Regions from separate parts of the Sphingopyxis chilensis genome, predicted to be linked through region 2. Evidence: predicted binding sites of a transcription regulator. Region 2 holds the regulator's gene; each other region holds the start of a gene.

Region 1 (9,681 bases), 1.9 Mb from region 2:
GGCGGCGCGGCGCCTATCTGCGCCACGACGGGGTGACGCTGTATCGCGGCGGCAGCGCGCGCTGGCCGCTCGTTCTGGTGAAGGGCGTGGTGGTCACGCGCGGCGAGACGGGGCTGCACTCGCTCCGGCTGGTCGTCGACGACGACAGCGAGGTCACGCGCGAGCTGGTGAAGCTCTATATGCTCGAAGACCCGCCCGAAGTGGTGCGCGACGGGGTGATGTTCGCCGCGGCGCGCGCGAGCGGCGGGGTGCGGCCGGTTACGGTGCATTGAGGGGGGGCGGGTCGGCCGACCCGGCCCCCTCTTATCGTCAGCCTTCGGTAACGGGCGTCGCTGCCGGTTCGGCCGCAGGCGTTGCGGCCGGAACCGCCGCCGGAACGGCCTCGGCCACGGGAGCCGCCACCGCTGCACCCACGGGCACGGCGACCGGCGCGGCTTCGACGGCGACCGCCATCACCGCCGGCTGGGCCGCCGGCGCGGTGGTCGGCACGGCGAAGGCCAATTCTTCCTTGGTGCGGACGCTGAGTTCGCGGCCAGCCGGAATCCGGCCGCTCTTGCCGGTGATGAAGGCGGCGAACACGCCCGCAAGGATGACGCCGCCGACGGTGGCGACCGTGTTGCCTTCGCCTTCCTGACGGAAACTGCCGATCAGGGGCACGCGCTTGCCGCCGATGTCGATATAGCGAAGCTCGATTTCCATCTTGCCCGACTTGCCGAACGCGCCTTTTCCGGTGCGCCATGTGATCTCGCCCGTCGCACGCGCGCCCTTCGGAATCACGATATAGCCGTCCTGCACGACATCGTGGACGACGGTCATGTAGAAGGTATCGCCTTCTTCATTTTTCTTGGTCGACAGTTCTTCGTTCATGCTGAGCAGCACTTCGGTGTTCGCCGCCAATGTGCGCGTCGAATTGGGCGCGGGCGCCGCAACCGGTATGGCGACGACCGCGGGCGCGGATGCGGCCTCGACAGGCGCCGCCGTTTCCTGAGCGACCGCCGGAGCGAAAGCAGGCATGACAAGCGCGAGCGACACGGCGCCCGCGAGCAGGTTCGATTTCATTGTTTAAGTAACCCCCAAAACAGGCGAGCCCCCTGCTCGCCATTGACAGGGGAGATCAGGAAACCGGTTACTCGTCAATCATGTTTACTTTTGGTGCGGCGCCGAAATGGCGCAGGGGATGAGGGGCGACGTGTATGGGGTCGAGGCTAGGGCGGCGATGGACCCCGGATCAAGGCAGACGAGTCACGGGCCTCGTCTGCGGGTGACGAAGATGGGGATGAAACGGACGCTTCTCTTCACATCGTCATGCCGGACTTGATCCGGCATCCATGCGTGTTTAGCGACGGCTTGCCGCCGTGAGCATATCCCGGCCTCCGTGTCTGAACGCTTTCATCACGACGTCGCGGTAAGGAAGATGAGAACTATCGACTGCCTTACTCAGTGAGCAAAAGTGGAGTGCCTGTTCGCGCGCGATCATCAGCGCAGGAATTTGCCGCCAGCCTTCCGGACCAAGATTTCCTTTGAGTGCGCGCCGTGTAGTGTTGGTCACGATATCTGCCAATTCGAGTCCATAATCGACGCCCGAGTTGAACCGAAAATCTTCTTCCAAAATCAACTTGAGATTATATCCGTGTTCGTAAGGAAGTATCGTTTCTTTCAGATAGTCGGGCATTGGCATCAGGTATTTGTTGTCAAACGCGGCATAATCCAACCAGTCCAGCATGATCACTGGTTCGCGAGCTAACGCGGACTGGAGGAATCCTGCCTTGGTTGTCGACCACCAGTTTTCCGAGCTGGTCTCGCTATCGACCCCCTTACCGTCAACCACCCAATGAAAATTGAGAATTTCCTTTGGTTGCCGCTGTATCCAATAGGCTGGAAGCTCTCGTATGATCCGAGCGAGTAGCACGTTCATTAGTGCAGCTTGCACATAGAGTGGCAGGGCCATCGCTTCGAGACGCGACTTGAGCTTCTTCACGCCTGCGACAAGCTCTGGATGATGTTTTTCTGTTAGGTTGGCAGTTAGCGCTTCCGCTGCCTTTTGTTGATGCTCTGCAATATCCGTTGCAGACTCTCTCCCCATTTCGATCACGATAGCTTCGAAAAGACAGTGATTTCGTCTGAGCAATGTTATGACGGAATTGACTTGAGCCTCGTTAAGCCGCCGCCCTTTTACCTCGTCCCCCTCCTTGGGCAGATGTTGACGCAGTCGCTCATACTTTTGAAAAAGGCGATCAATCGTATAGTTGGGCACAATGAGCGCGCCGACAATACAGGGGCTCGTTTGCCCTGCGGCCGGTATAGCGAAGGTACCAGATTCGTCGATGAAGATGTGCAAATCAAAGCCTGTCCTGCACTAGTCGGCAGTTACATTGCGGCTTTCAAACCGAAAACCCCCCAGCATTGCGCCGGTTCGAGTTCGCCGCCAGCACCTTCTTGCCCTGCGGGGTTAGCGCCCATTTGGCGCCCTGTTTGACCACCAGACCCAGCGTGACGAGTTCGTCGCGCACGGGGTCGGTGGGGAGTTGGGGGCGGCGGTTCGAGAGGCCTTCGAGCGTGGCGCGCTGCGGCTGGCTGAGGATCAGGAGTTTGGGTTTCTTTTCGGTCATTTTGGCCTCTGACTTCTTGTTCTGTGTCGTGGGGTGGCGCCTGTGCCCTCCCCGCGGCGACTAGGGAGCAAGCTCCCAAGTCTTGCTGCCCCTCCCGCAAGCGGGAGGGGTTTGGAGTCGCTTACTCGGCGGCGATGCCGGCCTTGGCGAACATGTCCTCGCCGTCGTTTTCGGCGTCGCCCGCGGGGGCGGCGTCTTCGCTGGTCCTGGCCTTCTTGCGGCTGTCGAAGCTGGTCCAGACGGTGTTCCAGTCGCCGCGCGTCGCGCCCTTGCTATATTCGGTCGCGCGGGTTTCGAAGAAGTTGGCGTGCTCGACGCCGTTCAAGAGCGGGGCGAGCCAGGGGAGGGGGTGTTCGTCGATCATGTAGATCGGCTGGAAGCCGAGCTGGCCCAGGCGCCAGTCGGCGATGTAGCGGATGTAGCGCTTGATCTCCTTGGGCGTCATGCCGGGGACGGGGCCCTGTTCGAACGCGAGGTCGATGAACGCATCCTCGAGCCGCACCGTTTTCTGGCAGGTGTCGATGATGTCTTCCCTCACCGCCTTGGTCAGGCAGTCGCGTTCCTTGGTGAAGGTGTGGAACAGCTTGATGATGCCTTCGCAGTGGAGGCTTTCGTCGCGGATCGACCAGCTGACGATCTGGCCCATGCCCTTCATCTTGTTGAAGCGCGGGAAGTTCATCAGCATCGCGAAGCTGGCGAAAAGCTGAAGCCCCTCGGTAAAGCCGCCGAACATCGCGAGCGTGCGCGCGATATCCTCGTCATTCTCGACGCCGAAGGTGCCCATATAGTCGTGCTTGGCGCGCATCTCGTCATATTCGAGGAACATGCCATATTCGCTCTCGGGCATGCCGATGGTGTCGAGCAGGTGGCTGTACGCCGCGATGTGCACCGTCTCCATGTTGCTGAACGCGGTCAGCATCATCTTGATCTCGGTCGGCTTGAACACGCTGCCATATTTTTCGTGGTAGCAATCCTGCACCTCGATATCGGCCTGCGTGAAGAAGCGGAAAATCTGCGTGAGCAGGTTGCGTTCATGGTCGCTGATCTTTTGCGCCCAGTCGCGGCAATCCTCGCCCAGCGGCACTTCCTCCGGAACCCAGTGGATCTGCTGCTGGCGCTTCCAGAAATCGAACGCCCAGGGATATTCGAAGGGCTTGTAGGTCTTGCGGGCTTCTAACAACGGCATGGCGGACTTCCTTGAGACAGGCGGTTATTGGGGGGCGAGGCGGCGGGCTTCGGTAACGGGAAGGCCGCCCTCGGTCGGGACATAGATCAGCGAGGCGCGCGATGATTCGAGCGCCTGGATTTGCAAATAGCGCAGATAGCCTTCGGGGCCGCCGAGGCTGTTCTGCAGGATCGCGTTCGCTTCGGCCGCACCCTTGGCACGGATGACCTCGGCCTCGGCGAGCGAGATGGCGCTTTCCTTCTTGGCGCGCGCCTCGAGGATTGCGACTTGCCGCGACGATTGCGCTTCGGCCAAGGCGGCCTCACCGGCCAGCCGCTGCGAATAGACGCGGTATTGCGGGTATCCGATCAGTACGACCAGCAGCAGGACGACCGCCACCCCGATGGCCGCCAGGGTGCACCCGGCGTTCTTGTTCATCGGCCAGTCCTCACTGGCACGCGAGACATTCGTCATAATCGGTGGTCGCGAGTTCGAATTTCGCGGCCTCGGGCGTGTTGTCGGCCTCGACCCCGCCCGCGAAGCCGGCGCGCTGGACCGATTTCGAGCGGAGATAATAGAGCGATTTGATGCCGAGTTCCCACGCGCGATAGTGGAGCATGAGCAGATCCCATTTCTCGACGTCCGCCGGGATGAACAGGTTCAGCGATGCCGCCTGATCGATGTACGGCGTGCGGTCGGCGGCGAGCTCGAGCAGCCAGCGCTGGTCGATCTCGAAGCTCGTCTTGTAGCAATCCTTCTCGTCCTGCGACAGGAAGTCGAGGTGCTGGACGCTGCCGCCGCGTTCGAGGATCGAGTTCCACACCGCGTCGCTGTTCTTCGCCTTGTCGACGAGCAGGGCTTCGAGGTGCGGGTTGCGGATCGAGAAGCTGCCCGAGAGCGTCTTGTGCGTGTAGATGTTCGCGGGGATCGGCTCGATGCACGCGCTGGTGCCGCCGCAGATGATCGAGATCGACGCGGTCGGCGCGATCGCCATCTTGCAGCTGAAGCGCTCCATCACCCCCTGATCGGCGGCGTCGGGGCAGGGGCCGCGCTCGTTGGCGAGCAGCATCGACGCCTGATCGACCTGCGCGCGGATATGCTTGAAAACGCGCAGGTTCGACGATTTCGCCATCGCGCCCTCGAACGGCAGGCCGCGCGCCTGGAGGAAGCTGTGGAAGCCCATGACGCCGAGGCCGACCGAGCGTTCGCGGCTAGCGCTATATTTGGCGCGCGCCATTTCGGGCGGGGCGCGGTCGATATAGTCCTGCAGGACGTTATCGAGCATGCGCATGACATCCTCGATGAACAATTTGTCGCCGTTCCACTCGTCCCAGGTTTCGAGATTGAGCGACGAGAGGCAGCAGACCGCGGTGCGATCGTTGCCGAGATGGTCGCGGCCGGTGGGGAGGGTGATTTCCGAGCAGAGGTTCGAGGTGGTGACCTTGAGCCCGAGGTCGCGATGATGCTTGGGCATCATGCGGTTCACCTGATCGATGAAGATGATGTAGGGCTCGCCGGTTGCGAGGCGCGTTTCGACGAGCTTCTGGAACAGCGAGCGCGCGTCGACGGTGCCGCGGACGCTCTGGTCCTTGGGGCTGCGCAGGTTGAATTCGGCGCCGTCGCGGACGGCCTCCATGAACTCGTCGGTGATGAGGACGCCGTGGTGGAGGTTGAGCGCCTTGCGGTTGAAGTCGCCCGACGGCTTGCGCACCTCGAGAAACTCCTCGATCTCGGGATGCGAGACGTCGAGATAGCAGGCGGCCGAACCGCGGCGGAGCGAGCCCTGCGAAATCGCGAGCGTGAGGCTGTCCATCACGCGGACGAAGGGAATGATGCCGCTGGTCTTGCCGTTGAGGCCCACGGGTTCGCCGATGCCGCGCACCGCGCCCCAATAGGTGCCGATGCCGCCGCCGCGGCTGGCGAGCCAGACATTCTCGTTCCACGTGCCGACGATACCCTCGAGGCTGTCGTCGACCGAGTTCAGATAGCAGCTGATCGGCAGGCCGCGGCCGGTGCCGCCGTTCGACAGCACGGGGGTCGCGGGCATGAACCACAGCTTCGAGATATAGTCGTAGAGGCGCTGCGCATGATCCTGATCGTCGGCATAGGCGTCGGCGACGCGCGCGAAGAGATCCTGATAGGATTCGCCGGGAAGCAGATAGCGGTCCTGCAGCGTTTCCTTGCCGAAATCGGTGAGCAGCGCGTCGCGGCTCGCATCGGTGACGATGGCGAACCGGCGCGCGTGGACCTTCGCCTCGCCGCCGTCGTTCAGCTTCACGGGCGCCGAATCATCCTTCGACTCACTTGCCGCCGGAGCGTCATTCTTCGCCAGTTCCATCGTCGCCACGTCGCTCGTCTCCACCCGTTCGCTTTCCCGAAAATCCATTGCATTCGCCCCCGATCTGACCGCGCACATGGGTGCGCTTGTTCCTGTCTTGTTCGACTCAGGGCGAAGCCCCGATCCTAGCATCTAAACCCGTCCACGGGGCACTTTTTTTGGGCGCAGTCAGGGTTTTTCCGGGTCCATATGCAATGGACGACGGAAATCCGCCACTTACAGCCTGATACAATTTATTGGGGTGCCCCCGTGGTTGACCCACCACCTATAGTGCCACGTCGGCGCGACGATGCAAGACGGTAAATGACAGTTCGGGGACTCAACTCGTCGATAATTTGATTCGTCTCGTCGCCCCAGATGCTCGCGCCACGGGCGCAGCGCCAGCCTTTCCGCGGGTTTGCGCGGCAAGCAGCGGATATGGGTGGCGGCCCGAAATTTTTTCGATCGGGAAGAAGGACTTGCCGCGATGTCACGTTGGCGCCGAAGCGCGAAGCGACGAGGGCGCGGGCGGGTTTCGCACGGCGCCGCACAGATCGGCGCCGGACAAAAAGAAAGGGCCCCGGCGATGCCGGAGCCCTGTCCTTAATTTGTTTCCGAGTTAGGCCTGACCGCCACCGTTGCCGGTGCCGCCGCCACCCAGAAATTTCCAAAACCAACCCATTTCAGATCTCCTGTTGGCACTGCCCATACGGAACAGTTAACGGAGCATATACCTTAATTAGTAAGGTAAATCGAGTCTTAACTATAAACATTGCCGCCAATCTGGCAGTTATGCGGTGCGGTTATGGGGGAGCGCGGTAAGGGTCGCGGTAAGTTCGGAAAACAATTGCGGTTTTCCAAGATGATAACCCTGGCCGACATCGCAGCCGAGGCTGGCGAGCAGCGCCATGGTTTCGGCATCCTCGATGCCTTCGGCGACCGCGACGGCGCCGAGCCGATGCGCGAGGTCGATCGTCGATTTAACAACTTCGAGGTTCCGCTGCGAATCGCGCATCGTCATCACGAATCGCTTGTCGATCTTGATTTCGTCGGCTTCGATCTCGGTCAGATATTCGAGGTTCGACTGACCGGTGCCATAATCGTCGATCGACAGGCGAATGCCCGTCCGGCGAAGCTGCGCGAGCGTCTGGCGCGCCTGACGGCTGTTTTCGATCTGCGCGGTTTCGGTGATCTCGATCGTCAAAACCTCGGGCGGCAGGTGATGCGCGGTCAGCATCACGCGGATCGTGCCGACAAGATCGCTATGGTCGAGCAGGCTCGCCGACAGGTTGACCGACATGTTGATATGGAGGCCGCGCTCGCGCAGCTGCGCCGCCGAACGGATCGCCTGGTCCATCACGAACAGGGTGAGGCGATAGATGTCCTGGCTCTTTTCGGCCTGGACGATGAATTCGTCGGGCGGGATGGGCCCGCGCGTCGGATGCGTCCAGCGCGCGAGCGCCTCGACCCCGACGAGCCGGTTCGTCGCGATTTCATACTGCGGCTGGAAGGCGACCCAGATGTCGCCGCCGGTCAGCGCATCCTCGAGCTGCGAGTGGAAGGAGAGCTGCCAGCCGGCGTCTTCCTTTTGGCGCGAGGTATATTTGGTCCACAGCGCACGCGTGCGGATTGCACGTTCGGCTGCAACGAGCGCCGCGGCGAGGCGCTGCGCGTTCGACCCTTCGAACTCGTCATTGACCCCGAAGGCGATCGCGACATCGACGCGCAGCTCGCCGATCGTCAGCGGCGCGTTGAACAGCGCGGCGAGGCCCGCGAGCTGGCCTTCGATCTGGCTGTGCTGATAATAGGGCACAAGCCAGGCGAAGGTGCCGTCGAGATCGTGGTGGAGCGTCGTGCCCTGCGACGCGAGCTGAAGGCGTCGGGTGACCTGTTCGACGAGTTTGCCGATGCCGTCGCCGGGGATGAAGGCGGCGAGATCCTCGAAATTGACGACTTTGGCCGCAACGACAGTCGCGCTGCCGAATGCGGCCTGCGAACGCAGCGCCTCGAAATTGGGCAGGCCCGACACGGGATTCTCGCGCTGCGCCGAACGGCGGCGGCTGGTACGCGAGACATTTGCGCTGATCACCGCAGCGAGAAACAGCGAGGCCCCGACCGAGCTGCTGACCAGTATCGTCATCAGATAGATTTTGCTGGCGATCAGCCCAATGGCGAGCACGGCCGTGATGATATTGAACCAGCGCGCGCGCCGGAAGGCGGCGGCGCCGAGGAGGCAGATCGCGGCGAATGCGAGGTGCGGAAGCCAGCCGATATCGATGGGCATGCCGCGTTTCAGCGTTTCGGCACCGATCACATGCACATAGGCGCCCGGCACGCGATCATGGCCCGGAAGATAGTGATTGTCCTGATATTCCGCCGCTGTCGGCGCGAAAATGACATCGCGTCCGGTAAGTTCGCGGGAAACCTTGCCCGACAGGACATCGCTGGCGCTATATTCGGTGATCGAACTCGTCCTGTAGGAATAGTCCAACGCATAAACCCCGGCTTCATTCGATCGCCGGTTCGCGAGCAACGACGAGAAGCTTGGAATGGCGCGTCCGTTCACGTCGAGCGTGATTGGTATCCGCCAAACCTGCCAGAGTTCATATTCCCAGCCGATACAGGCGATCTGAGCCGCCGAACCAAAGGCGGGACTGGGAAAGCGGGCCAGCTCGGAATCGCCGCTGCGCGCCGATTTCGCCGCGACCGCGAGGATGGCGCGCTCGCCCATCCGTTTCACCGCTGCGGTCAATGACGAAAAGTCGGCGTCCTTTTCGCGTCGATCATAGGTGAAATCGATAAACAGGCGTTTCGCGCCTGCCCCGTCGATTGCATCAACCAGCTGCGCGTGCCGGGTCATCGAAAAATCGCGACCGGCGACTTCGTCGAGAGTCCGGTCGTCGAGCGCAACCACGACGATGTCATTCGACACCGGCCGCCAAGCGATTCGGCCGATCGCGGCTTCGACCACGCGATCAATCGGTTCACTGACCGCAGCCAATCCCACGACCAGGCTAAGAAGCACCGACAATAGGATGCTTCGCCAGCTGATGATTAGACTTTTGACCGGGATGGGCACGCACGTCTCCAGCAATTGCCGGTCGCGTCTAGTCCCAGATGGTTATCATCGCGTTAATTATGAACGAAATCCTGCGAAGTCCGGCAAAGCGGAAATCGCAGGATTCCGGGCAGTTCAAGCGATTGCGGGCAGCGCTTCGAGCGCTGCGTCGCCCGCGAGCGCCGACGCCGCGAGCCCCGTCGCCGCCGGGACGATCTGCTGAAGGTAGAAGCGCGTCGAGACGATCTTGGCTTCGAGAAAGGCGGCATCGCCGCCGCCTTCGTCGAGCGCGGCGCGCGCCGCCCTGTGCTGGATCGCCATCAACCAGCCGCACGTCGCCGTCGCGAGCATGGTGAGATAGGGGTAGCTGCCCGCGAGCCGGTCCGCCGTCGGCGCGTTCGCCATCCAGTCGGTGACGGCTCGGCACGCATCGACGAGTTGCTGGAGTTCGGGGAAATCGGCGGCGCCGTGCGCGATGTCGTCGATCAGGCCGCGGACAAGGTCGCCGCCCGCCATGCCGAGCTTGCGTCCG
Region 2 (9,681 bases):
GGCGGCAGCCGTGCCGCGACCTTCCTGTTGTTCCGCGAACAATTGCTCGCGGCGCGCAGCTATGCGCGCAACCCCGCGGTGCTCGCCGAATGGGGCAATGACGCGATGATCCAGCGCGCCGACGCCGACGCGCTCGTCCGCGTGATCGACGGGACGACGCCTTTGTTCGTGCGCGTCGACCGCGCGGTCGACATCGTCAATGTGCTGAAACTGAAGGGCGAGTTCCCCGCGTTGAAGCTCGTCCTCGTCGGCGCGACCGAAGGCTGGCTCGTCGCGCGCGAGATCGCCGCGGCAAAGGTGCCCGTGCTCGTCTCGCCGCTCACCGACCTGCCGTCGAGCTTCGAGCAGCTCGGCGCGACACAGTCGAACGCGGGGCGGCTCAAGGCCGCCGGCGTCGATGTGTCGGTCGGCGTGTTCGACGACGATGACGCGCACAAGATGGGCTATGCGACGCAATATGCGGGCAACCTCGTCGGCCTTGCGCGCGTGCCGGGCGCGAGCGGGCTGAGCTGGGATCAGGCCTTCGCCTCGATCAGCAGCGTGCCCGCGCGCGCGGTCGGCATGGAGGCCAGCATCGGGTCGCTGCGTCCGGGCCGCGCCGGCGACGTCGTGATCTGGGACAATGATCCGCTCGAACTCGGTAGCCGGCCGACCGCGGTGTGGATCGACGGCAAGGCGCAGTCGCTGACGACGCGGCAGGACCGGCTGCGCGACCGGTACGAAACCCCGCAGGAAGGGGCGCTGCCCAACGCATACGACTGGTAGGTCCGTCTTGCACTTCGTCATCCCGGCCCCTTCGACCGACTTGCAGGCGCTCAGGGCAGGCTTCGCCGGGATGACGAGCGGTGCGCGCGGAATAGTTACGCGCCATGTTGACGCTGTTATCTTTGTGGCGGATGGTGCCGGCGACGCCGTCGCGATTCGCAAGCTGACGCGGCCTCGGCGTCGAGCAATATTGCTCGATGAGGGAATTCGCCATGCAACCGATGTCGCTTCTGATCGTCACCTGCGTCCTGTTCGTCGGATCGCATCTTGTCCTGTCGCACCCGCTTCGCGACGGGCTCGCGGGGCGGCTGGGGGAGCGCGGGTTCCAGATCGTCTATTCGGTGGTCGCGATCGCGACGCTGATCCTGGTGGTGCAGGCGTGGCGCGGGATGCCGCCCGAGCCGCCCTTGTGGATCGTCGATGACCCGCTGTGGATACTCGCCTCGCTGATCGTGCTGTTCGCGAGCATCCTGTTCATCGGGTCGCTGATCGGCAATCCGGCGCTGCCCGCGCCGCACGCCGCGCGGGACGCGGCAGCCGCCCCGCGCGGGGTGTTCGCGATCACGCGGCACCCGATGATGTGGGGTTTCGCGCTTTGGGCAATTGCGCATGTCATGGTGGTGCCCACGCCGGGACAGATCGCGCTCTCCGCGACGATTGCCTTCCTCGCGCTCGTGGGCTCGGCAGGGCAGGATGCGAAAAAGGCGCGGCTGATGGGCGAGGCCTGGCGCGGCTGGGCGGCGCGAACAAGCTTCATGCCCTATGCGCGGCAGGTCGCCGGCGCGGCGCCGTGGAGCGACACGATCCCGCGGCCGCACGCGCTCTTTGGCGGGATATTGCTTTGGATCGCAGCGACATGGGCGCATGGTGCGCTCGGCTATATGGTCGCCGGCATCTGGCGATGGGTCGGATAGGGTGGAATGAATACGAGCACGCATCTCAACGATTTGTCGCTGCGGTTGCTCGGGCGGGCCTTCGACCAGCTCGATGTTGCGGAGCGCCGGGTGGTCGAGGCGATCGGGCAGCGCGCGCCGAGCAGCCGCGATGCCGCCGATATCGAGGATGCACAGGCAAGCGCGGGCGACCGGCTCGCCGACAAGGTTGCTGCCGTGGGCGGGTCGTGGGGCTTCATCATCGCCTTCGCGCTCATCCTGTTCGGCTGGATGCTGCTCAATTCGGAAGTGCTCCAGCATTTCGGGCTGGCGTTCGACCCCTATCCCTTCATTTTCCTCAATCTGCTGCTCTCGACGCTCGCGGCGGTGCAGGCGCCGATCATCATGATGAGCCAGAACCGGCAGGCAGCGAAAGACCGGCTGACCGCGAGCGTCGATTACGAGATCAACCTGCGCGCCGAGCTGGAGATCATGCGGCTGCACGAAAAGATCGACCAGATGCGGATCGCCGAACTGGCGGTGAAGATCGATGCGCTGTGCGCGCGGATGGATGGGGACGACGGGTAGGCGGGCGGTTTCGGGGTGGTTATCGGTCGGTCGTGCACCCCGGCGAAAGCCGGGGCCCATTGCGGGAATATGCCAGGATAGCGTCATCTTTCTGGACCCCGGCTTTCGCCGGGGCACACATCTCTATCGGCAACCTCCGCTCGAAAGCCGCCTTGCGCCAATAAAAAGGGGCCGCAGCGCGGCCCCTTTTGTCTTTCCCGTGAAAGCCCCGCTCAGCGCTTGTCGACGGGGACGAACGGACGGTGCGCCGGGCCGGTGTAGAGCTGGCGCGGGCGGCCGATCTTTTGCGCGGGGTCGGAGATCATTTCGTTCCACTGCGCGACCCAGCCGACGGTGCGGGCGAGCGCGAAGAGCGCGGTGAACATCGTCGTCGGGAAACCGATCGCCGACAGGATCACGCCCGAATAGAAATCGACGTTCGGGAACAGCTTCTTTTCGATGAAATAGGGATCGCTCAGCGCCATTTCCTCGAGCTGCAGCGCAACCTCGAACACCGGATCGTTGACCTTCAGCGCGTCGAACACCTCGCGCACCGTCTTTTGCATCACGGTCGCGCGCGGGTCGTAATTCTTGTAGACGCGGTGGCCGAAGCCCATCAGGCGGAACGGATCGTCCTTGTCCTTCGCGCGCGCGATATATTCGGGAATGCGTTCGGGACGGCCGATTTCGCGCAGCATGTTGAGCGCGGCTTCGTTCGCGCCGCCGTGCGCGGGGCCCCACAGGCAGGCGATGCCCGCCGCGATGCAGGCGAAGGGATTGGCGCCCGACGAACCGGCGAGGCGGACGGTCGAGGTCGATGCGTTCTGCTCGTGATCGGCGTGGAGGATGAAGATGCGGTCGAGCGCGCGCTCGACGGCGGGAACAACCTCATATTCCTCGGCCGGAACGCCGAAGGTCATGCGCAGGAAATTGCCCGTGTAGCTGAGCTTGTTGTCGGGATAGACGAAGGGCTGGCCGACCGAATATTTATACGCCATCGCGGCGATCGTCGGCATCTTCGCGATCAGCCGGTGGCTGGCGACCATGCGCTGGTACGGATCGTGGATCTCGGTCGAATCGTGATAGAAGGCCGAAAGCGCGCCGACGACGCCGCACATGACGGCCATCGGGTGCGCGTCGCGGCGGAAACCGCGATAGAAGGTCGCGAGCTGCTCGTGCAGCATCGTGTGGCGGGTGATGGTGTTGTCGAATTTCGCGAGTTCGTCGGCGTTCGGCAGCTCGCCGTTGAGGAGGAGGTAGCACACCTCCATGAAGCTCGAATTTTCGGCGAGGTCGCCGATCGCATAACCACGGTGGAGGAGGACGCCTTCGTCGCCATCGATATAGGTGATCTCCGATTCGCAGCTCGCGGTCGAGGTGAAGCCGGGGTCGTAGGTGAAGGCGCCCGTCTGGGCATAGAATTTGCGGATATCGACCACATCGGGGCCGACGGTGCCCGACAGGACAGGGCTGTCGACGGTCTTGTCGCCGAGCGTGATTTTCGCGGTGTCGGTCATATTATGTTCCCTGTTCTGACGGCGGGGAGAGTGAGTGGCTATGCCCCTGCCGGATAATGTTGCGCTGCGTCAAGTCGCGCCAGACTGACTTCGCGTCCGAGCAACAGCAGCACGTCGAAAATTCCCGGGGAAACGGTTCGGCCGGTTAGCGCCGCGCGCAAGGGTTGTGCCAGCTTGCCGAGCCCCAGTTCGGCGGCTTCGGCCTCTGCACGCACGGCGGCATCCAGCTCTTCTGTCGTCCAGTCGTCCAGCCCGCGCAGCCGCTTTGTGACGGCGGCCAGCAGGCCTCCGGGCGAGGCCTTTAGCACCTCGGCCGCCTTTTCGTCCATCGCCAACGGGTCCGGCTGGAAAAGGAAAGTCGCGCCCTCGGCGATCTCGTCGAGCGTCTTGGCGCGCGGCTTCAGCGCGGCCATCGCGCGCGTCAGCAAATCGCGATCGGCGTCGCCCAGCGCGCGCCCGACGAGCTTTTCGACGCGCGGCGCGACGAGGCCCGCAAGGCGGGCATCGTCGGCCTCGCGGATGTAGTGGCCGTTGAGATTCTCGAGCTTCTTGAAGTCGAAGCGCGATGGCGAGCGGCCGACATGATCGAGGTCGAACCACTCGGTTGCCTGCGCGCGGCTGATGATCTCGTCGTCGCCGTGCCCCCAGCCGAGGCGGAGGAGATAATTGTTCACCGCTTCGGGCAGATAGCCCATGTCGTCGCGATAGGCATCGACGCCGAGCGCGCCGTGCCGCTTCGACAGCTTCGCGCCGTCGGCGCCGTGGATCAGCGGAACATGGGCGTAGACGGGCTCGCGCCAGCGCATCGCGCGAAGCAGCGCCAATTGGCGGAAGGCGTTGTTGAGATGGTCGTCGCCGCGAATGACGTGGGTCACGCCCATGTCGTTATCGTCGACGACGACGCTGAGCATATAGGTCGGCGTGCCGTCGCTTCTGAGCAGGATGAAATCGTCGAGCTCGGCGTTCTGGACGGTGACCTCGCCCTGCACCCGGTCGGCGATCGTCACCGCGCCGTCCTGCGGGGCGCGGAGGCGGAGGACGTGGGGCACCGACGGGTCACCGTCGTCGCGATCGCGCCAGGGGCTGCGGACACGGAAAGGCTGGCGCTTTTCCTGCGCCTCGGCGCGCATCGCGGCGAGCTCGTCCTGCGTCAGATAGCAGCGATAGGCTGCGCCGTTGGCGAGCAGTTCGTGCGCAACCTCGGCATGGCGCGGTGCGCGGGCGAACTGGTACACGGTCTCGCCGTCCCAATCGAGATCGAGCCACTGCATCCCGTCGAGAATCGCGTCGATCGCGGCGTCGGTCGAGCGTGCGCGGTCGGTATCCTCGATGCGGAGCAGGAACTTGCCGCCGTGATGGCGCGCGAAGAGCCAGTTGAACAGCGCGGTGCGCGCGCCGCCGATGTGCAGATAGCCGGTCGGCGAGGGCGCGAAGCGGGTCACGACGTCGGCGCCCGTCGCTTCGGGGGTCGCTTCGACCGCTTTGGGTTGGTTTTCGGTTGCCACTACGGCCTCTTTCACTCACTTTGCCGCCCTGTTGGACGGGGATCGGGGGTGCCCCTAGCATGGCGACAAGTCCGCTTCAAACGCCCATTTCGACGCGCTGGGCGGCGGCCGCGCGACGGGCGGGCGAAGCGCTGGAAGCGCGTCTCGAAGCCGAGCGCGAACGGATCGGGCTCTGGCTTCCCGTTGCGTTGGGCGCGGGGATCGCTGCCTGGCTTGCCTTGCCTGCCGAGGCGCATTGGACCGGACTGTTGCTCGCGCTGGCGGCGGGCCTGCTGTTCGGGCTGCTGATCGGTTGGCAGAGCCGGCTCGGCCGCACGCTCGTCGTCGGATGCGGCGCCGCGGCGGCGGGCGTCCTGCTGATCTGGATCCGCGCGCTGTCGGTCGCGGCGCCCGTGCTCGCGGCGCCGGTGACGACCGCATTTCCCGCCGTCGTCGAGCGCGTCGAGCTGCTTCCGGCCAAGGGACAGGTCCGCATCCTCGCGCTGCCGCAGCGGCGAAGCGACCTGCCGCCGCGCGTGCGCCTGACGCTGCGCGCCGAGCAGGCGGCGGGGCTTGCCGAGGGCGAAACGATCGGCGTGCGCGCGCGGCTGATGCCGCCGCCGACCGCGAGCCTGCCCGGCGGCTATGATTTCGCGCAGCGCGCGTGGTTCGACGGCATCGGCGCGGTCGGGACGATATTGGGCGACGTGTCCCGCGTGCCGGGGACGGGCGCGGCCTCGCCGCCGCTGCGCGCGCGGCTGAGCGCGCATATCCATGGCGAAGTCGAGGGGTCGGCGGGCGGCATCGCGGCGGCGCTGGTGACGGGCGATCGCGGCGCGATCGGCGAAGCCGACGAGGAAGCGATGCGCCGCAGCGGGCTGGCGCACCTGCTGTCGATCAGCGGGCTGCACGTGACCGCCGTGGTCGGCTTTGCGATGCTGCTGGCGATGCGGCTGTTTGCGCTCAGCCGGCGGCTGGCGCTCGCGGGCTATGTGCTGCCGCTCGCGGCGGCCGCGGGGGCGATCGCAGGCGGCGGCTATACCTGGCTCGCCGGCGCCGAGGTGCCGACCTTGCGCTCGTTCATCGCCGCGCTCCTCGTCCTCGTCGCCTTTCTGATGGGGCGCGAGGCGCTGACGCTGCGGCTGGTCGCCGCGGGCGCGTTGATCGTGCTGGTCTGGCGGCCCGAAGCGTTGGCCGGGCCAAGCTTCCCGCTGAGCTTTGCCGCGGTGACCGCGATCGTCGCACTCCATGAAAGCCGGCCGATGCAGCGTTTCCTCGCGCGCCGCGAGGAGCCGCGGGCGTTCCGGCTGGGTCGCGGGGTGGCCGGGCTGCTGATCACCGGGCTGGTCGTCGAGGTCGCGCTGGCGCCGATCGCGCTGTTCCATTTCCACAAGGCGGGGCTTTATGGCGCGCTTGCCAATGTCGTCGCAATCCCGCTCACGACCTTTGTCATCATGCCGGCGGAGGCGCTCGCGCTCCTCTTCGACAGCGTCGGGCTGGGCGCGCCCTTCTGGTGGGTCGCCGAACAGGCGCTGAAAGCCCTGATCGCGTTGGCGCATGGCGTGGCCGACGCGCCCGGCGCGGTCGCGACGCTGCCGAGCTTTCCGCCATGGGGCTTTGCCCTCGCGGTCTTCGGCGGGCTCTGGATTTTGCTGTGGCAGACGCGCTGGCGCACCGCCGGGGCGGTGCCGCTGGCGATCGGGGCGGCGGCACTGCTCGCCGCGCCGCGCCCCGACCTTCTGATCACCGGTGACGGGCGCCATATCGCGGCGGCGCTGCCCGATGGCGGCTATGCGCTGCTGCGCGACCGCGCGGGAGACTATGTTCGCGATACGGTCGCCGAGGCGGGCGGCGTCGACGCGCCCCTATTGTCGCTCGCCGAGCTGGACCATGTCGAGTGCAATCGCGATTTCTGCCGCTGGACGCAAGGCGAGGGCAGGGCGCGGCGCGTCATCCTGGCGTCACACGGGCGCGACCGGATCGACGGCGCGGATATGGCCGCGGCCTGCGCCGCCGCCGATGTCGTGATCAGCGACCGCTGGCTGCCGCGCGAATGCACGGCACGCTGGATGACGATCGACCGCGACAGCCTTGCCGAAACCGGCGGGCTGGCGCTTTATCTGGGCAATAGGCCCCGCGCCGTCGCCGCGCTGCGCGCGGGCGACGAGCATCCGTGGCGGCTGCCGCAGCAGCTTAGTGGTAACGACGAAGCAATCCCGACAGGCGCCCTTGCACGATGACGCGTTCGGCGGGGTAGCGCTGCGGCTCATAGGCGCTGTTGGCGGGGTCGAGCCGGATCATCTGGCCTTCGCGGCGGAAATATTTGAGCGTTGCGTCCTGCCCGTCGACGAGCGCGACGACGATATCGCCCTCGCGCGCGGTGCTCGCCTTCTGGATCAGCGCATAGTCGCCGTCGAAAATGCCCGCTTCGACCATCGAGTCGCCCGATACCTCGAGTGCATAATGTTCGCCCGACCCGAGGAGCGCGGCGGGGACAGCGAGATTGTTGTGATCCTCGAACGCTTCGATCGGCACACCGGCGGCGATCTTGCCGTGGAGCGGCACCTCGACGATGTCGTTCGCCGCGATCGGCCGCATCGCCGGCGGGTTTTTGCGCAGCGGCACGACATTTTCGCGCAGCGGCGCCGCGGATTTCGCCGCTTCGGGCACTTTCAGCACTTCGAGCGCGCGCGCGCGATTGGGAAGGCGGCGGAGGAAACCCCTTTCTTCCAAGGCGCTTATCAGCCGGTGTATGCCCGATTTCGACTTGAGGCCGAGCGCCTCCTTCATCTCTTCGAACGAGGGCGAAATGCCGCTCGAGTCGAGGCGTTCCTGGATGAAGTGGAGCAGTTCATGCTGCTTCGCGGTCAACATCGGTCGTTCTCCATGATGACCCGTTGCGAACGGGCCGGACATAGCAGGAACGATAGTGGAACAAACCGGAACTTGTCAAGCGATGACGATATAGTCCGCCATCGCCCCGGCATCGCGGGCGGGCGCGCCGATGTCGCGGATCAGCAGCGCATTGGCCGAGGCGAGGGGGAGGGTGCGACCGCTTTCCTGGCCGGTCATGGGTATGAGCCGGCCGTTTTCGAGGCGCGCGCGCAGATAATCGCGGCGCGTGCCGCCTTCGCCGAGCGGCGCGGCGAGGGGCGCCTGATGCGCGGGCGGCAAGGGATCGCTTGCCCCGGAAAGATGGCGGACGAGCGGCAGCAGGAACAGCGTCGCCGTGACGAACGCCGACGAGGGATTGCCGGGAAGGCCGAGCAGCACCGCCTCGCCCAGCGTTCCGGCGATCAGCGGCTTGCCGGGCTTCATCGCGATCTTCCAGAAAGCGAGCCGCCCGCCAGCCTCGTCCAGCGCGCCGCGGACATGATCGTGATCGCCGACCGACGCGCCGCCGACGGTCACGATGACGTCGTGACGGCGCGCCAACTCCTTGAGAATTCGGGCAAGGGTCGCGCGATCGTCGGGGACATGGTGCGCGAGGACGGCGCCTTCGGCGTCGCCCGCGAGCATCGCGGCCAGCATGGCGCCGTTGCTGTCGGGGATCTGACCGGGCGCGAGCGGGTGTCCGGGCCGGACAAGTTCGTCGCCGGTCGTCACGATCGCGACGCGCGGGCGGCGGCCGACGCCGAGCGCGCCCGCGCCGCTCATCGCCGCGGCGGCGATCGCGCCGGGCGTCAGACGCGTGCCCGCGGCAAGCAGGCGATCGCCCGCGGCGAAATCGGCCGCACGCGAGCGGACATGGCGCCCGCGCGCGCCGGGGCCGTCGCGCGCCAGCGTCAGCGCGCCGCCATCGCGCACGACATCCTCCTGCACGATGACGGTGTCGGCGCCGGGGGGAAGCATCGCGCCGGTGAAGATGCGCATCGCCTCACCGGGAGCCACGCTGCGGTCGGGCGCGCCGCCTGCGGCGCTTTCGCCGACAATGATCCAGGGCCCCGGCATGTCGCCGAAGCGGATCGCATAGCCGTCCATCGCGGAGAGCGGCGCGGCGGGCTGGTCGCGCAAAGCGACAACGTCGTCCGAAAGGTGGCGGCCAAGCGCTTCGGAAAAATCGATATTTTGATTTCCGAGCGGTTCGCGAAGCGCGAAGAGCCGCGCCTGCGCCTCCTCGACGGCGAGCAGCCCGCTCATCCGGCGCGCCAGTCGCCCGAGCGACCGCCGCTCTTTTCGAGGAGGCGGATGTCGCCGAGGATCATCGCGCGGTCGAGCGCCTTCGCCATGTCGTACAGGGTGAGGAGTGCGACCGAGGCGGCGGTGAGCGCCTCCATCTCGACGCCGGTCTGGCCCGCCGTTTGGACGACAGCTGTGACGGCGATACCATTGTCTTCCCACGCGAAATCGACGCCGACCTTGGTCAGCGCGAGCGGGTGGCAGAGCGGTATAAGGTCGGCGGTGCGCTTTGCGGCCATGATGCCGGCGATGCGCGCGGTCGAAAGGACGTCGCCCTTGGGGGCATTGCCGCTGCGG
Region 3 (9,681 bases), 1.1 Mb from region 2:
TTGCTGCGCCATCGCGGCGTCGAAACCCGCACGGTCGACCGCGATATCATTCGCGCGCAGCGCATCCTCGGTCAGGTCGTAGGGGAAGCCAAAGGTGTCATAGAGCTTGAAGGCGACCTCGCCCGCCAGCGTATCGCCCTTGCCCATGCCGGCGGTCGCCTCGTCGAGCAGCTTCAGCCCCTTGTCGAGCGTCTGGCGGAATTTCGTTTCCTCGCGCTCGAGCGTCTCGGCGATCAGCGGCTGCGCGCGGATCAGCTCGGGATAGGCGGCGCCCATCTCGGCGGTCAGCGACGGCAGCAGCCGGTGCATCAGCGGGTCTTTCGCGCCGAGCAGATGCGCGTGGCGCATCGCGCGGCGCATGATCCGGCGCAGCACATAACCGCGCCCCTCGTTCGACGGCAGCACGCCGTCGGCGACGAGGAAGCTCGATGCGCGCAGGTGATCGGCGATCACGCGGTGGCTGGCCTGCGTCGCGCCCTCGGCCGGAATCCCGGTCAGGTCGACCGACGCCGCGATCAGCGCCTTGAAGGTGTCGGTGTCATAATTGTCGTGGACGCCCTGCAGCACCGCCGCGACGCGCTCCAGGCCCATGCCGGTGTCGATGCTCGGCCGCGGCAGATCGACGCGCTCGCCACCCGGCTGCTGCTCATATTGCATGAACACCAGGTTCCAGATCTCGACGAAGCGGTCGCCGTCTTCCTCCGGCGATCCCGGCGGGCCGCCCCAGATATGGTCGCCATGGTCATAGAAGATTTCGCTGCACGGCCCGCACGGGCCGGTGTCGCCCATCGACCAGAAATTATCGCTCGTCGCGATACGGATGATGCGCTCGTCGGGCAGGCCGGCGATCTTCTTCCACAGGTCGAACGCCTCGTCATCGGTGTGGTAAACGGTCGCCGTCAGCTTCTCGGGCGCCAAACCCCAGGTCTTGGTGATCAGCGTCCAGGCGTGGTGGATCGCCTGCTCCTTGAAATAGTCGCCGAAGGAGAAATTCCCCAGCATTTCAAAGAAAGTATGGTGCCGCGCCGTATAGCCGACATTGTCGAGATCATTGTGCTTGCCACCCGCGCGGACGCACTTCTGCGCCGATACCGCGGTGCTGTAGGGGCGCTTCTCCAGCCCGGTGAAGACATTCTTGAACGGCACCATGCCCGCGTTGACGAACATCAGCGTCGGGTCGTTGTACGGCACCAGCGGCGCCGACGGTTCGATATGGTGGCCCGTCCCCCCGAAATAGTCGAGGAACGAACGGCGAATGTCGTTGGTCGATGTCATGCGCGCGATCTAGTGCGGAACGACGCGTTTCTCAAGCGCGATACGCGCGGCGGCGCTTGCCGCCTAGCGACGGCAAAGGCGATCGAGTTCCTCGTCGCTCATGCCCTCCTCGTCGATCAGCTTCTGCGAAACATAGCGCACGTCATATTGCGCGATCCGATATTTGCCATCGTTGACGCGATAGAGCAGCACGCCGCCGCATGTTCCGGCAATTCCGGGATGCGAGCTGATGACGGCGAACAGTGCGTAGGCGCCCGGATAGGCCGCGTCGGGCGGATTGTTGAGCCAGCCGTCCAATCGGGCGGTGAAACGGCCGCTGCCCGTCTGGTGCATCTTCGCTTCGCGGCTGAACCGGGTCATCTCGTCGGTCGTCGCCTCGAGCTGCGGGTCCATCATCGCGGCCAGCGCGCGCCCGTTCCCGGCGTCGAGATTGTCCAGAAAGCGCGTCATATATTGGGTCGCCCCCGCGGTTTCGGCCGCGCTCGCCTTCCAGTCCGCGGGCACGGGCTTATAGGGATCGGTGGCGGGATCGAAGCAGGAAAAGGCCTGGCGAAAGTCCTTGATGATCGTGACGCCGCGGTCGACGTCGATCTCATTGTCGAAAAAGAAGCGCCCGAACCGGACGCTCTGTCCGCCGCATCGCTCGGCCGCCATCAGCTTTATCCGCTCGATGACCGGCGTATATTGGTTCTCGTCGATGAGCGGAACCGTTGCGGCATAGCCGCGGCCGGGCACCGCCTCGATCTTGATTTCGGGCGCGCCCGGTGCCGCCGCAAGCAATGCCGCCACGAAAATCGTCGCCATAATCCGTTCCCCACCTCTTCGCGCATCGCCCCCCGGCGCCGCGTCCTGCGCGCTATCGTGCGCAGGCGCGCGCGCGCCGGCAAGCCCAAATTTCGCTTGGGATCACAGGGCGGTCGCAATGCCCTTGCCGAGGTAGCAAGGCAGTTGGCGCAACACATCGGCCTTCGGCACGCCGTCTTCGATCAGGTCGGGCGGCACTTCGGACGTGTCGGTGCGCACGACGGTCCAGCCGGCGGCTGGCTCGGCGCGGTGAACAACGACGTAGCCGCAGTCCATCGTCCCGTCCTTGCGGTCGCCGCGAAAGTCGAAAGCGGCATAGACACCCGGCGGCTGCCCGGCGGGATCGATATACCAGCTGAGGCGCAGCGGGCGGATTTGCCCGTCGGCCCACAAGGTGCCCCGCTTGCGCTGGTTCATTTCCCATTCGAGCCGCGGATTGGATGCCTGGAACGAGAGGCGCAGCATCGCATAGGCCGCTGCGAAATCGCGCTTTGCCAGTGCAAGCGTATATTCGGCGAACCGGTCGACCGCTCCCTCCTCGTCGGATGCCGACGGCTGAAAGGACATCCCTTCGGGCGCGACGATCTGACGCTCCACTTCGGGCGCGAGCGTCAGCGGCGCGGCGAAAGCGGCCGGAAGCCCCGCCATCAAGGCCGCGGAGGCGAGCAGCGCGCGGCCTCCAGGCTCAATAGCCATAATAGGCGCCACCCTTCTCCCGCGCGCGCTGCCATGCCGGGCGGTCGTGACAGGCGTTCACAAATGAGGCCAGTTTGGGGTAGCGCGGCGCCATGCCCTGCATGACCGCAATCTCGGCGGGGAAGCTGAGCATGATATCGGCGGCCGACAGGCTGTCGCCGATGAAATGACCGCTCTCGCCGACGCGGCTTTCCATATATGCGAAGTGCGCGTCGAGTTGCTGCGCGATGCGCGGCTCGAGCGGGGCCGCCGCTTCGCCGAGGCGCGCGGTATAGATGCGCAGGAGGATCGGCGTCATCGCCGAGCCTTCGGCGAAATGCAGCCATTCGAGGTGCGTGATATAATCATCGCTGCCGCGTTCCGGCACCAGATGGCCGCCGCCGTGGCGTTCGCACAGATATTCGGTGATCGCGCCCGATTCGGTGATCACACGGCCCTTGCCGCCGGAGACGGAATCGTTGAACTCCTCGATCACCGGCGACTTGCCGAGCGGGTGAACCGCGAGCAATTCGGGCGGGGCGAGATTGGTGACGGGATCGCGGTCGTAATATTTGATTTCGTAAGCCGCGCCGATTTCCTCGAGCAGCCAGAGGATGCGCTGCGAGCGGCTGTTGTTCAGATGGTGGACGATCAGGTTCATGGACTTTCCTTTGGATCAGGGGCGATAGGGGCCGTTGCGGTCGATCAGCGCCGCGAGTTCGCGGACGAGTTTGGCGCCGAGAATGGCTGTCACATCGCCTACATCGCGACCGGGATGCAGTTCGACAATATCCGCCCCGACAATCGGCGCGGTCTGCTTGTGCAGCACGGCGAGCAGTTCGCGAACCGTCAGGCCGCCCGGCTCGGGATGCGCGACGCCGGGCGCTGCCGACGGGTCGAGCCCGTCGAGGTCGATCGATATATAGAGCGGGCCGTCGAGCACCGGGACGCGGTCGGGCGAGAAACCGGCCATCGGCACAATCTCGACGCCGAAGCGCTCCGCCTGCTCGCGGCAATGACGGTTAAGGGTGCGAATGCCGACCTGCACCAGCCGCTTCGCATGACCGGCCTCGCAGATACGCGCGAAGGGCGAGGCGTGGCTGCGCGGATTGCCGGCGAAATCATCATAGAGGTCGGGATGCGCGTCGAAGTGGAGGATCGTCACCGGTCCGTGGCAAGCGGCCGCCGCCTCGACGAGCGGGAAAGTGACCGCGTGGTCCCCGCCGAGCGCGAGCGGAATGTCTCCATCTTCGCGCACATAGGCAAGGTGGCGGCGGATCGCCGCATCGTCGCGCGCCGTGTCTTCGGTCAGCGGCAGGTCGCCGTCGTCGGTGAGGGCGATGTCGGTGCCGATTTCGACGCCGAGCTCGCTCGCCATATTGCCGCGGTCGCTCCACAGGGCGGCGCGGATCGCCGCGGGGCCGGCGGCGGCGCCGCGTTCGAAGCTGCTGTTGATGTCGGTGGGCAAGCCGAAAAGGCGGATCGCGGGCATGCGCCGCTTGTAGCCGCTGGCAGAAGCGGCGCAAGGATCAACGGCGGGCGGGCCGACCTGCTTGGGAGGGGGAGAGTGCAGGTCAAAGGGGCTGGTGGCCCGCCGCCGTCGGCCGGCCGGTTCAAGCAAGGCGAACCGGCCGGATGGCAATCAATTGTCGTCGTCGCCCTCGTCGTCGGGGCCGGCCATCATTTCCTCGGCCACCGCCTCGGTCCGGCCGCGGATCGCGGTTTCAAGCCGCTCCATCAACTCGGGATTGTCCTTGAGGAAGGTTTTGGAATTTTCGCGGCCCTGCCCGATACGGATCGAGTCATAGCTGAACCAGGCGCCCGATTTCTCGACGATGCCGGCCTTGACGCCCAGATCGAGGATCTCGCCGATCTTGGAAATGCCCTGCCCGTACATGATGTCGAATTCGACCTGCTTGAACGGCGGTGCGACCTTGTTCTTCACCACCTTCACGCGCGTCGTGTTGCCGACGATCTCGTCGCCATTCTTGATCTGGCCGGTGCGGCGGATGTCGAGACGGACCGAGGCGTAGAATTTGAGCGCGTTGCCGCCGGTCGTGGTTTCGGGATTGCCGTACATCACGCCGATCTTCATGCGCAGCTGGTTGATGAAGATCACCATGCAGCGCGAGCGGCTGATCGAGCCGGTGAGCTTGCGCAGCGACTGCGACATCAGACGCGCTTGCAGGCCGACATGGCTGTCGCCCATTTCGCCTTCGATTTCGGCGCGCGGAACGAGCGCCGCGACCGAGTCGACGACGAGCACGTCGATCGCGTTGGACCGGACAAGAGTATCGACGATTTCGAGCGCCTGTTCGCCGGTGTCGGGCTGCGACACGATGAGTTCGTCGATGTTCACCCCGAGCTTGCGGGCATAGACGGGGTCGAGCGCATGTTCGGCGTCGACGAAGGCGACGGTGCCGCCGCCCTTCTGCGCTTCGGCGAGCGTATGCAGCGCGAGCGTCGTCTTGCCCGAGCTTTCGGGGCCGTAGATTTCGATGACGCGGCCGCGCGGCAGCCCGCCGACGCCAAGCGCGATGTCGAGGCCGAGCGAGCCGGTCGAGATCGCCTCGACCTGCATGGCTTCCTTCGAGCCCAATTTCATCACCGAGCCCTTGCCGAACGCGCGATCGATCTGCGCGAGCGCGGCGTCGAGCGCCTTCTGCCTGTCCGTGTTGTTCACTGATTTCCCCGATTCGACGAGTGACAATTGTCCGGCCATGACCGTCCCTTTCCAGCTCTAGAGCGACGGCAGAAGCATCGCAATGCCAGACTATGTGCCACATTTGTTCTCATGGAACAAGAGGGGAACAATATAAAATCGACTTTGTCGAAAAGCGCGTTATTCCGCCGAAAACTCATCGAGCGCCGCCTCGATGTCGCTGATCCGGAACGGTTTCGTGATCAGCTTGCGATGCGCGTGCGCGGGTGGAAGGACATCGCCGCCGCCCGAAGTGAACGCAAAGGGAATGCCGCGTTCGGCGAGCGCATCGGCGACCGGCCAGCCCTTTTCGTCGCCGAGGTTGATGTCGACGAGCGCCCCCGCGAGCGATTCGGCGGCAATCAGCGCGAGCGCCTCCTCGTTGCTCGTCGCCTGCGCGGGCTCGGGAAGGTCGAGCGCGTCGAACATGTCGGCAAGCATCATGCCGATCAGCACATCGTCTTCGACGAGCAGGATGCGGCGATCACTGGCCATTGGGCACCCGATGCGCAGCATCGTCGAGCGCCGCCGAGGTCGCCTCGGCGAGCTGCGCGACCGAAAAGGGCTTGGGCAGAAAGGCGACATCGTCGATGTCGATCGACTGGCGGAGCTGTTCTTCGGCATAGCCCGACATGAACAGGACCGGCAGGTCGGGGCGTTTGGCGCGCATCGCACGCACCATCGCCGGGCCGTCCATCGTCGGCATCACCACGTCGCTGATGATCAAATCGACCTTCTCCATCTGTGCGAACCGTTCGAGCCCCTCTTCGCCCTGCGAGGCGGTCACGACGCTATAACCCGCGCGGGTCAACGCGCGTTCCGCCACGGCGCGCACCATATCCTCGTCCTCGACGAGCAGGATGGTGCCGGTGCCCCACTGGCTCTTCTTGGGCTTCGCGGGTGGCGGCGGAGCGACGGGAGCGTCGCCGCCGGCGCGGTGAACGGGCAGGTATATCGAAAAGCTCGTCCCCTGCCCCGGCTTGCTGTCGGCGAAGATATAGCCCGCCGACTGCTTGATGATGCCATAGACGGTCGACAGGCCAAGTCCGGTGCCCTTGCCGACATCCTTGGTCGTGAAAAAAGGTTCGAAAATCTTGGGCAGCACGTCGGCGGGAATGCCCGTGCCGGTATCGCTGACCTTGAGCGCGCAATAGTCGGCAGGGGGCATGAATTCATTGCCCATCTGCCGCACGTCGGCGGCCGAGACGGGATAGGTTTCGATCGTCAGCGTCCCGCCGCCCGGCATCGCGTCGCGCGCATTGACCGCAAGGTTGATGATCACCTGTTCGAGCTGGCCCGGATCGGCACGCACCGCGCCAAGGCCGCGGCCGTGATGCACCGAGAGCTGGACGGTCTCGCCGATCAGGCGCTTCAAAAGATGCGACACCTCCGAAATCACGTCGGGCAGCTGCAATATCTGCGGGCGCAGCGTCTGCTGTCGCGAGAAGGCGAGCAACTGCCGCGTCAGGCTGGCGGCGCGATTGGCGTTGCTGCGAATCTGCTGGATGTCGTCATAGTCGCTGTCGCCGGGCGTATGGCGCATCAACATCAGGTCGCACGCGCCGAGCACCGCGGTCAGGATATTGTTGAAATCATGCGCGACGCCGCCAGCAAGCTGGCCGACCGCCTGCATCTTCGACGCCTGCGCCACTTGGCGCTTGAGGCGCGATTCCTCGCTCGAATCCTTGAGGCTCAAAAGCACGGCCGCCTCGCCGAGCCCGCGCACGCCGACGACGCGCATCGACACGGGATCGCCGCTCTGCCCTGCGAGCCGGATCGACAGGTCGCCGCCGACCTGCTGTCCGCTGCTGTGGCGGCGGATCATGTCGGCAAGCGGCCCCTTGTCTTCACCGACGACGATGTCGCCGGGGTAGCGGGGCATCTTGCCTTCGGGAAGGCTCGCCGCCCGGACGAAGGCACGGTTCATATAAAGGAAGCGCCCGTCGCGATCGACCATCGCCAGCCCGAACGGCAGCAGCGACAGCAAGGTTTCGACATAGGTCTGCGCGGTGCCGCGGTCGGCCGGCCCCATTTCCTCGTCGAGCAACGCGAGCAGCATCGGCGTATTGCTGTCGGCGGGCGCTAGCGGGATCTGAATCAGCCGCACGGGCGTCGCGCGGTCGCCCTCACGCGCGAAATAGAGTGCGCCCGCGTCATCGAGCCGGATCATCGGCGCAACGTCGCGGCCGGCATAATGCAGCGCGTCATCCTCCCCCAGCGCGCGGAGGAGGAAGGCCTGGTTGGCGACGCGCAGCCGCCCTTCGGCGCTGACGAGCGCGGCCATCACACCGGCATGACCCAGCGTCCGGCCCGCAGGCCCGTCGAGATGACGGACGATTTCAGCGACCAAGTCGAGCCGTTCGAGCGCCGAGAAGCGCCAGACGAGATAATCCTCCGACTGCCCGGCGCGCGTCACCTGCGCGCGCAACTGCAGCGGGCCGATCGCGATATCGTCGGCATGCCCCTCGCCGTCGCGCCACGCGATGCGGCCGGCATTTTTAAGCATTTCGGCGCCGCGTCCTTCGAGCGGGAGGCCAGGCGGCGTCACGAAACCATTGAACCAGGTGCCGAACAGGTCGTTCGCGCAGACCATCCGCCCCGCGCGGTCGGTCACCGCGATCGCGACATCGTCATGATTGACCGCCTGGCGCAGCATCGTCCAGTCGGGCGCGGCAGCCTCGCCCGACACGGCTGCGGGAAAGACCCGGCGCACAAGCAGTACGCCGGCCGCCGCAACGGCCAGGCCCGCCACGAATCCTGCCGCCAGAATCGCGCTGCCCGTCGCCCAGAACAGCAAGGCTGCCGAAAGCAGCACAAGGCCGCCGAGCAAGCCCGCGTCGAGCCGCGAGAGGCCCGCCGGAGCCGAAAGCAGCCCGGCGGCAGGGCCCGCCCCCCTGATGACATCACCATCAGCGGAGGGCAGGCTTTGCACGGTCAAATGACACTCTTTCTCAGTGGCGCATCACCAGATGCGAACGCGGTCCTCGGGTGCCAGATAGAGCTTCTGGCCCTGCTTGATCTGGTAGGCCTTATACCAAGGGTCAAGATTGCGCGAGACCCAAGTCCGCTGGATCGACGGCGAATGCGGATCGGTCGTGATGCGCTGCGACAGATTCTGCTCGCGATAGTTGCGCCGCCACACCTGCGCCCAGCCGAGGAAGAAGCGCTGGTCGCCGGTCAGCCCGTCGATCACCGGCGCATCCTTGCCACCGAGCGACTTTTTATAGGCGTCATAGGCGATGGTCAGGCCGGCGAGGTCGCCGATATTCTCGCCCAGCGTGAAGGTGCCGTCGAGCTTTTCGCCCGGAAGCACTTCATAGGCGTCATATTGCGCGATCAGCGCCTTGCCCGCCGCCTCGAAGGCCGCGACGTCGGCCGGGGTCCACCAGTCGGCAAGCTTGCCGGTCTCGTCATATTTCGCGCCCTGATCGTCGAAATGATGGCTGATTTCGTGACCGATGACGGCGCCGATGCCGCCATAGTTGATCGCGTCGTCGGCGTGCGGATCGAAGAAGGGCGGCTGGAGGATCGCGGCGGGGAAGACGATCTCGTTCATGCCGAAATTGGCGTAGGCGTTGACCGTCATCGGGGTCATCCCCCACTCCCAGCGGCGGATCGGGCCGCCGAGGCGGCTGATATTGTCATCGTGCGCGAACTGGTTCGAGCGAAGCGCGTTGCCGAACAGGTCGCCGGCCTTGATCTCGAGCTTGCTGTAATCCTTCCAGCGGTCGGGATAGCCGATCTTGGTGGTGAAATTGGCGAGCTTCTTCTTCGCCTTCACCTTTGTCGCGGGCTGCATCCACGTCAGATTGGTGATGCGTGTGTCGAGCGCCGCGAGCACATTCTTGACGAGCACGTCCATCGCCGCCTTGGTTTCGGGCGGGAAATATTTGGCGACATAATCCTTGCCGACGGCTTCACCCATATTGCCCGTGGTGAAGTCGACCGCGCGCTTCCAGCGTTCCTGCATCTGCGGCGTGCCGGACAGCGCGGTGCCGTAAAAGGAGAAAGCCTCATTGGCGACCGCATCGGGCAGTACGTCCGAAAAGCCGTCGAGGCTGCGGACGACCAGCATGTCGCGGATCACGCCGATCGGCGCGTCGGCGAGCAGCTTCGCCTCGCCGGTGAAGGCGCTCGGCTGCGACACGAGGATCGAATCCTCATTGACGCCGATGCCGCGAATGAAGGTCGCCCAGTCGAAACCGGGCGCGGCCTGCGCCAGCTCG

Evidence for each region. The regulator LexA, encoded in region 2, represses DNA repair genes until DNA is damaged. The targets are predictions, from matches to a motif close to GTTCCNCNCTTGTTCT.
Region 1: a site for LexA is predicted at 6,201-6,216, ahead of VSX79_RS01365 (ribonucleoside-diphosphate reductase subunit alpha). Genes of this name have one in related genera too.
Region 3: a site for LexA is predicted at 5,551-5,566, ahead of recA (recombinase RecA). Genes of this name have one in related genera too.

Annotation. Positions count from the first base shown of each region.
Region 1 covers NZ_CP142394.1:269,002-278,682, forward strand. The annotation lists gene VSX79_RS01335 (hypothetical protein) at 1-272, shown strand, start outside; gene VSX79_RS01340 (hypothetical protein) at 310-1,059, opposite strand; gene VSX79_RS01345 (hypothetical protein) at 1,337-2,338, opposite strand; gene VSX79_RS01350 (hypothetical protein) at 2,382-2,609, opposite strand; gene VSX79_RS01355 (ribonucleotide-diphosphate reductase subunit beta) at 2,731-3,795, opposite strand; gene VSX79_RS01360 (membrane protease subunit) at 3,820-4,212, opposite strand; gene VSX79_RS01365 (ribonucleoside-diphosphate reductase subunit alpha) at 4,223-6,160, opposite strand; gene VSX79_RS01370 (EAL domain-containing protein) at 6,882-9,116, opposite strand; gene VSX79_RS01375 (acyl-CoA dehydrogenase) at 9,285-9,681, opposite strand, start outside.
Region 2 covers NZ_CP142394.1:2,125,323-2,135,003, reverse strand. The annotation lists gene VSX79_RS09775 (amidohydrolase family protein) at 1-765, shown strand, start outside; gene VSX79_RS09770 (NnrU family protein) at 978-1,679, shown strand; gene VSX79_RS09765 (DUF1003 domain-containing protein) at 1,686-2,225, shown strand; gene VSX79_RS09760 (citrate synthase) at 2,438-3,721, opposite strand; gene gltX (glutamate--tRNA ligase) at 3,760-5,226, opposite strand; gene VSX79_RS09750 (ComEC/Rec2 family competence protein) at 5,286-7,445, shown strand; gene lexA (transcriptional repressor LexA) at 7,399-8,079, opposite strand; gene VSX79_RS09740 (molybdopterin molybdotransferase MoeA) at 8,155-9,345, opposite strand; gene moaC (cyclic pyranopterin monophosphate synthase MoaC) at 9,342-9,681, opposite strand, start outside.
Region 3 covers NZ_CP142394.1:1,031,153-1,040,833, reverse strand. The annotation lists gene alaS (alanine--tRNA ligase) at 1-1,275, opposite strand, end outside; gene VSX79_RS04605 (hypothetical protein) at 1,339-2,079, opposite strand; gene VSX79_RS04600 (hypothetical protein) at 2,182-2,775, opposite strand; gene VSX79_RS04595 (glutathione S-transferase family protein) at 2,765-3,415, opposite strand; gene speB (agmatinase) at 3,431-4,246, opposite strand; gene recA (recombinase RecA) at 4,397-5,476, opposite strand; gene VSX79_RS04580 (response regulator) at 5,597-5,950, opposite strand; gene VSX79_RS04575 (hybrid sensor histidine kinase/response regulator) at 5,940-8,327, opposite strand; gene VSX79_RS04570 (M13 family metallopeptidase) at 8,418-9,681, opposite strand, start outside.